One region of the Bacillus sp. YC2 genome, then DNA from elsewhere that is predicted to be linked to it. Evidence: riboswitches for the same ligand, from Rfam matches in the RefSeq annotation. Region 1 holds a riboswitch; the other holds the start of a gene.
The links. Region 1 has a riboswitch for lysine ahead of KY305_RS01155 (amino acid permease). Riboswitches for the same ligand answer to the same signal wherever they lie in the genome.
Positions count from the first base shown of each region.

Region 2: linked by a shared signal. The riboswitch ahead of KY305_RS10905 (aspartate kinase) and the one ahead of KY305_RS01155 (amino acid permease) in region 1 are both predicted to bind lysine.

Region 1 is NZ_JAHXDO010000001.1:224,571-227,990, forward strand. Features, by position in the region: gene KY305_RS01150 (class I SAM-dependent methyltransferase) at 1-854, shown strand, start outside; gene KY305_RS01155 (amino acid permease) at 899-2,311, opposite strand; lysine riboswitch at 2,421-2,601, opposite strand; gene sspJ (small acid-soluble spore protein SspJ) at 2,719-2,859, opposite strand; gene KY305_RS01165 (metal-dependent hydrolase) at 3,043-3,420, shown strand, end outside.
Region 2 is NZ_JAHXDO010000005.1:220,893-224,312, forward strand. Features, by position in the region: gene trxA (thioredoxin) at 1-75, shown strand, start outside; gene uvrC (excinuclease ABC subunit UvrC) at 213-1,985, shown strand; lysine riboswitch at 2,046-2,225, shown strand; gene KY305_RS10905 (aspartate kinase) at 2,351-3,420, shown strand, end outside.

The sequences.
Region 1 (3,420 bases):
GTCAATACGATAGTCCCAAAATTTTTGACGACTTTATCGCACAGGATCTCATTTCCCAAAAAGAGTTTTCAGACATCAAAGACAATATGATTCAAGGTATACCGTTTTTCAGTAAAGATATAGCTCAACGGTTTCAGGATGATCCGGAAGAAATGCTGAAATGGATTACACAAGTCCAGCTTTCTCCAACACCCTTAGCACGTGCCGCGTATTGCGAAAAAGTATTGCTTAACGAAGTGATGCTGGGAGCAGAGCAGTATGTCATACTCGGAGCCGGGTTAGACACGTTTTGCTTTCGGCATCCGGAATTAAAACATTGCTTAGATATATTTGAACTTGATTACCCGACTTCACAGGAAAGTAAAATAAAAAGGCTGGAAGATGCTAATTTTCAAATTCCGAGCCATCTTCATTTTGTTCCGACAGACTTCACCGATCCGTTTTCTTTTCAGCATCTAATTGATCATGGATTCGGCTGTAAAAAAACCTTTTTCAGCTTTTTGGGTGTTTCTTATTATGTAACGAAAAAGGACATTTCCCGCTTAATCAATCACCTATTTGCCCAAGTCCCGGCAGGAAGTTCTATCGTTTTTGATTATGCGGACGAAAAACTCTTTGAAGAAAAAGGGATGTCTGACAAGGTTGAACATATGATACAAATGGCGGCAGCGGGCGGAGAACCAATGAAGACGTGTTTTACGTATGATGAAATGGAGAAATTATTAGAAGCAGCGGGTTTACTCATTTATGAACATTTATCACCAGCTGCGATCCATGACCTTTTCTTTCGCAATCGCACGGATTATTTGTCTGCATTTGAAACGATTCATTATATTCACGCTGTGAAAAAATAAGCTTACACAAAAAAGACACCTCACATCTGTGAAGTGTCTTTTTTTCATACCGTCTGTTTGCCCTTGATAAATTTCTTTGACACAAACGGATATATGATCAACCCGACGAAAAACAGCCCGATGCCGAGAATAAAGGTCGTTAAATCGGCCGTTCCTGTGATAATGACGTATACAGAATACAGGCAGGCGAGGATGGCGATAATGCCGTCCCTCACTCTTGAGCCCTTCAGCTGATCATACGTCTCGCCTTTCCATATGAGCTTCAGGCTGTAGATGGCCGACACAAGATATGGAATCAAATACGCGAGCGTCGCCGCCGTCGTCAAAAATGTAAACGCGTCACTAATCGTCCGGGAAATGACCGAAAAGATAAAGATTTGAGACATCACGTTCGTCACGATAAGCGCAACAACCGGACTGCCCTGTTTATTCGTTTTCGCAAAAACAGCGGGAAAGTCGCCTGATTTCGCCGCTTGATACGGAACCTCGGAGCCAAGCAGAATCCATCCGAGCATCGTGCCGAACAAACAAAGGATGGCCAAAATCGCCATAATGATGCTCCCCGCGCTGCCGACAATCGCGTACAGCACGTCAACAAACGGTTTTTCAGAGCCGGCAAGCTTATCATGCGGAAGCACGCCCATCGTAATCAATGTGACGATGATATAGATGCTCAGCGCGATTAACAAGCCGGTAATGGTCGCGCGTTTGACGTCACGCTGTGAGCTCGCGCGGCCTGATAAAATAACGGCCGATTCAATTCCCACGAATGCCCATAATGTTGAAATCGCCGCATTGTGAATTTGGCCGCCGATCCCGTCCACTGTATGAGGAGCGCTTTGAACGGGAAAATAAAAATGATCAAAAAACGACGTTTGAAACACAAACAAACCTGCAATGATAAAAAAGATAAATCCTAACACTTTTGAGAACGTCGTGATGAAATTCAACTTACTCGCGCCGTTAATGCTGGAAATGAGAATCGTATGAGTGCCCCACAATAAAACCGTACATACGGCAAACGTCAAAAGCTGTCCGAGCGTGACTGTTTGGCTGCCGAGCGAAAACATAACGCGCTTATCCGTTAAGATCGGGAAAAACGATGTTAAATACCCGGCAAGGCTTGTGATGATCGCCACGTTGCTGATCCAGCTCGCTACCCAATATCCCCAGACCATTGTAAATCCGGCGGCGTTGCCTTTTTTCGGATCGTTAAACAGCGCCCTTGCATAGCTTTGCGGACCGGCCGTCAGCCCAGGCTTGCGGATCGATAAGTGCCCGAACACAAGCGCAATCATTAAAACGCCGGCTCCCGTTAAGAGCCATGCTGATGCAGCGCCGAGCGGACTCGCGATGGCTGCAAGCGAGCTCGGCAGCGAAAAAATGCCCGAACCAACCATATTTCCTACGACAAATGCCGTTAATAACCAAAAACCCCATTTTTTCGTCTGTTCCATTCCAGTACCTCCAGATTGTTCATTCGTAAGGACCAGACCCTGAGACCACATTTACGCACAAAAAAAAGCCTGAACAAAAGTCCATGCTTAAAGAAACACACACCCTTGATCTCCGGATAGCCCTCCGCGAAAAAGCACGCGGCAGTCCTGCACTTATTCAGATACAGTCCCAGCATAAAGAAGGAGCGGCTTTCTTTACACTTCGGCGCTGATGCCTTTAACACATGTTTTGCGGCCCCTGTCGGCCTGGCATGTGCGACTCATCATCAAGCGCAACCTCTACCTCACCGAGAAAGAGTGAGGATTTTTATCATTCAATTCTAATCAGAGGTTATCAGAGATAAAAAGATCTGTCAAAGGAATTAGATGGAAAACGGATAGAGCGTTTGCTCTATCCGATTGATGTGTCAGCGGTTGTTTTTTTTCTTTTGAACAGCTTCTTGAAGCGGATCGTCTTTAAGAGCTGCACCGGCATCGTCAAGCGCGCCTTGCATGATGTTTTTATCTTTATCGTTGTTTTTTCCTTTTTCTTTGTTAAAGAAAGCCATCAGTATCACCTCTTTATGAAAAATGGGTACACCTATAATGTGGCTTTTTCCGCAGCATAATATGCGAAAATTCGCGTCTCCTTCCTTTTGGCGGAAGAGGTAAAGTTTGTTGCTCAAACATGCATTCTCTTGATATATTTGTAATTCAGGGGATTTTGGCAAAAATAAAAAGGAGAAGCGAAAATGACAGGAAAAACACACATCATGGGAGGCATCGCTTCTTGTTCGGCAATCGCTTATTATTACGGATTTGATCCGGTCCTTATGACGGCATCAGGAGCCATAGGGGCGTTAATTCCCGATATATGCCACACGAAAAGCAAAATCGGCAGAACGCTGCCTTTACTGTCCAAAGTCGTGAGCACCGTATTCGGCCACAGAACCTTTACACACAGCCTGCTGTTTATGCTCATTATGTTTTTGATCACGGCAGCATACATTCCGAATGAAAGCGTTTCGGCAGGGCTGATGATCGGGATGGCGAGCCACCTGGTGCTGGACGCATGGACGGTTAATGGAATTAAACTGCTGTTTCCGTCAGCGATCCGCTTCCGGCTTCCT
Region 2 (3,420 bases), on a different contig from region 1:
GGCGAAGTTGTTGAAACTTCTGTCGGCTTCAAACCAAAAGAAGCCCTTGAAGAGCTTGTAAACAAACACCTGTAAGCCGGCAGCAATATGTCCGGCCGGGCGATTCCTTTTAAGGAATCGCCTTTTTTATCTTCCAAAAGCTGAGAATGGAGAAAAACAAGTGTTCGTGATACACTGAATGAAGAGAGAACTAACGTAAGGAAGGGTAACGTATGAATAAACAACTGAAAGAAAAGCTGGCCCTCCTTCCCGATCAGCCGGGCTGTTATTTAATGAAAGACCGTCAAAAAACAGTCATTTACGTAGGGAAAGCGAAAGTACTGAAAAACAGGGTGCGGTCCTATTTCACCGGCTCTCACGACGCAAAAACCCAAAGGCTTGTGACGGAAATCGAGGACTTTGAATATATCGTGACTTCCTCCAATCTTGAAGCGCTTATTTTGGAAATGAACCTGATCAAAAAGTACGATCCGAAATACAATGTCATGCTGAAAGATGACAAAACCTATCCCTTTATAAAAATCACCCATGAACGCCATCCGCGTCTGATCGTGACCCGAAATGTCAAAAAAGACAAGGGGCGCTATTTCGGCCCGTATCCGAATGTGCAGGCAGCGCGGGAAACGAAAAAGCTGCTGGACCGCTTATACCCGCTCAGAAAGTGTTCGAAGCTTCCGGACCGCGTCTGTCTGTACTACCATCTCGGGCAGTGCCTGGCGCCTTGTGTAAAGGATATTTCTGAAGAGACGAACCGTGAGCTTGTCGAAGACATCACCAGATTTTTAAAGGGCGGCTATAACGAAGTCAAAAAAGAACTTCAGGCAAAAATGACAGAGGCAGCGGAAAAGCTTGAATTTGAACGGGCTAAAGAATTCCGCGACCAGCTCGCCCACATCGAATCAACGATGGAAAAGCAAAAAATGACGATGAATGACCTTGTGGACCGCGATGTGTTTGCTTATGCGTACGATAAAGGCTGGATGTGCGTCCAAGTCTTTTTCATACGGCAAGGAAAGCTGATTGAACGGGACGTCAGCATGTTTCCGATGTATCAGGAAGCCGACGAAGAATTTCTCACCTTTATCGGCCAGTTTTACTCTAAAAACAATCACTTTCTGCCCAAGGAAATTTTAGTGCCGGACAGCGTTGACCAAGACATGATTGAGCAGCTGCTGGAAACGGGCGTGCATCAGCCGAAAAAAGGGCCGAAAAAAGAACTGCTCATGCTTGCCCATAAAAATGCGAAAATCGCTTTGCGGGAAAAGTTCTCCTTAATCGAACGGGATGAGGAACGGTCAATCGGAGCGGCAGAAGGCCTGGGAGAAGCCCTGAACATTTATACGCCGCACAGAATCGAAGCATTTGACAACTCCAACATCCAAGGGACAAACCCGGTGTCGGCTATGATTGTATTTATCGACGGAAAGCCGAATAAAAAGGAATACCGCAAATATAAAATTAAAACCGTTACAGGGCCTGACGATTACGGTTCAATGAGGGAAGTCGTCAGAAGAAGATATACGAGAGTGCTCCGCGAAAACCTTCCGCTGCCGGATTTAATCATCATTGACGGCGGAAAAGGACAGATCAACGCGGCTCGTGACGTGCTGGAAAATGAGCTCGGTTTGGATGTGCCGATAGCGGGCTTGGCGAAGGACGATAAACACCGCACGTCCAACCTTTTGATCGGCGACCCGCTTGAGCCGGTATTTCTGGAGCGGAACAGCCAGGAATTTTATTTGCTTCAGCGCATACAGGATGAGGTGCACCGCTTTGCCATCAGCTTCCACAGACAGATTCGCGGAAAAAGCGCCTTTCAATCCGTATTGGATGATATACCCGGAATCGGTGAAAAACGCAAAAAGATGCTCCTGAAGCATTTCGGCTCTGTCAAAAAAATGAAGGAAGCAAGCCTTGATGATATTAAGAAAGCGGGCGTTCCTGCAGCGGCGGCACAGCTCCTGTTTGAAAAGCTGCAAAAATAGTATTGTACTTTACTGAAAAATCTGCTAGAATGTGAATAATTTCATAAGATCGTGTTATATGGTGAAGATAGAGGTGCGAACTTCAATAGTAAGCCTTTGGAGAATGATGGATTCTGCGAAAAGGGCTGAAAGGGGAGCGTCGCCGAAGCGAATAACATCCCATCGGTGTCATTTGCTGGCCTTGCATTAAATAAATGTAAGGCTGTCAAGAAATTATTTTCTTGGAGGGCTATCTCGTTGTTCATAATCATTCGTGATGATATGAAAAAAGCAATGAGAGCGAATCCTCTCATTGCTTTTTTTATTGTGGACAAAGCGCTCTTTCTCCTCACCCGCACGAACCAAAATGTAAAGGGTGGTCTAGTATGGGTCTTATCGTACAAAAATTCGGAGGTACTTCCGTCGGCTCTGCCGAAAAAATTCAAAATGCCGCAAATCGCGCCATTGCTGAAAAGCAAAAAGGCCATGATGTCGTGGTTGTCGTTTCGGCAATGGGCAAATCAACGGACGCGCTGGTCAATCTCGCGGCGGAAATTACCGGTGAGCCGAATAAACGCGAAATGGATATGCTTCTGTCTACGGGAGAGCAGATTACAATTTCGCTGCTTGCCATGGCGCTTCAGGAAAAAGGCTATGACGCCGTCTCCTATACAGGCGGGCAGGCGGGCATTCGCACCGAAGCCGTCCACGGCAGTGCCAGAATCACGGATATAGATGTCACCGCGATTCAAGCGCGGCTGGCAGAAGGGAAAATCACAGTCGTCGCAGGCTTTCAGGGAGTGACAGAAGACGGCGGAATCACGACGCTCGGACGGGGCGGATCGGATACAACCGCCGTTGCCCTTGCCGCTTCATTACAAGCGGATAAATGCGACATCTACACCGACGTTCCCGGTGTCTTTACGACCGATCCGCGTTACGTCCGGTCAGCGAGAAAACTGGCGGGGATTTCATACGATGAAATGCTGGAGCTTGCAAACCTCGGAGCCGGCGTTCTTCATCCGCGAGCGGTTGAATTCGCGAAGAATTACCAAGTGCCTTTGGAAGTGCGGTCAAGTACGGAACCTGAAGCGGGAACATTAATCGAGGAGGAATCATCAATGGAGCAGAATTTAATCGTCAGAGGAATTGCATTTGAAGACCAGATCACAAGGGTGTCTGTTTCAGGCCTCGCAAGCGGACTGACAACACTTTCTACCATCTTCACCACACTTGCAAAACGAAACATAAATGTCGACATCATTATTCAATCACAGGCAGGCGGCGGCGAAACGGACATTTCCTTTTCTGTCAAAACAGAAGACGCCGCCCAAACGGTCGCAGTGCTTGAAGAATATAAAAACGCGCTTGATTATGAAAAAATTGAAACGGAAAGCAAATTAGCGAAAGTATCCATTGTCGGCTCCGGCATGGTGTCAAATCCGGGCGTGGCTGC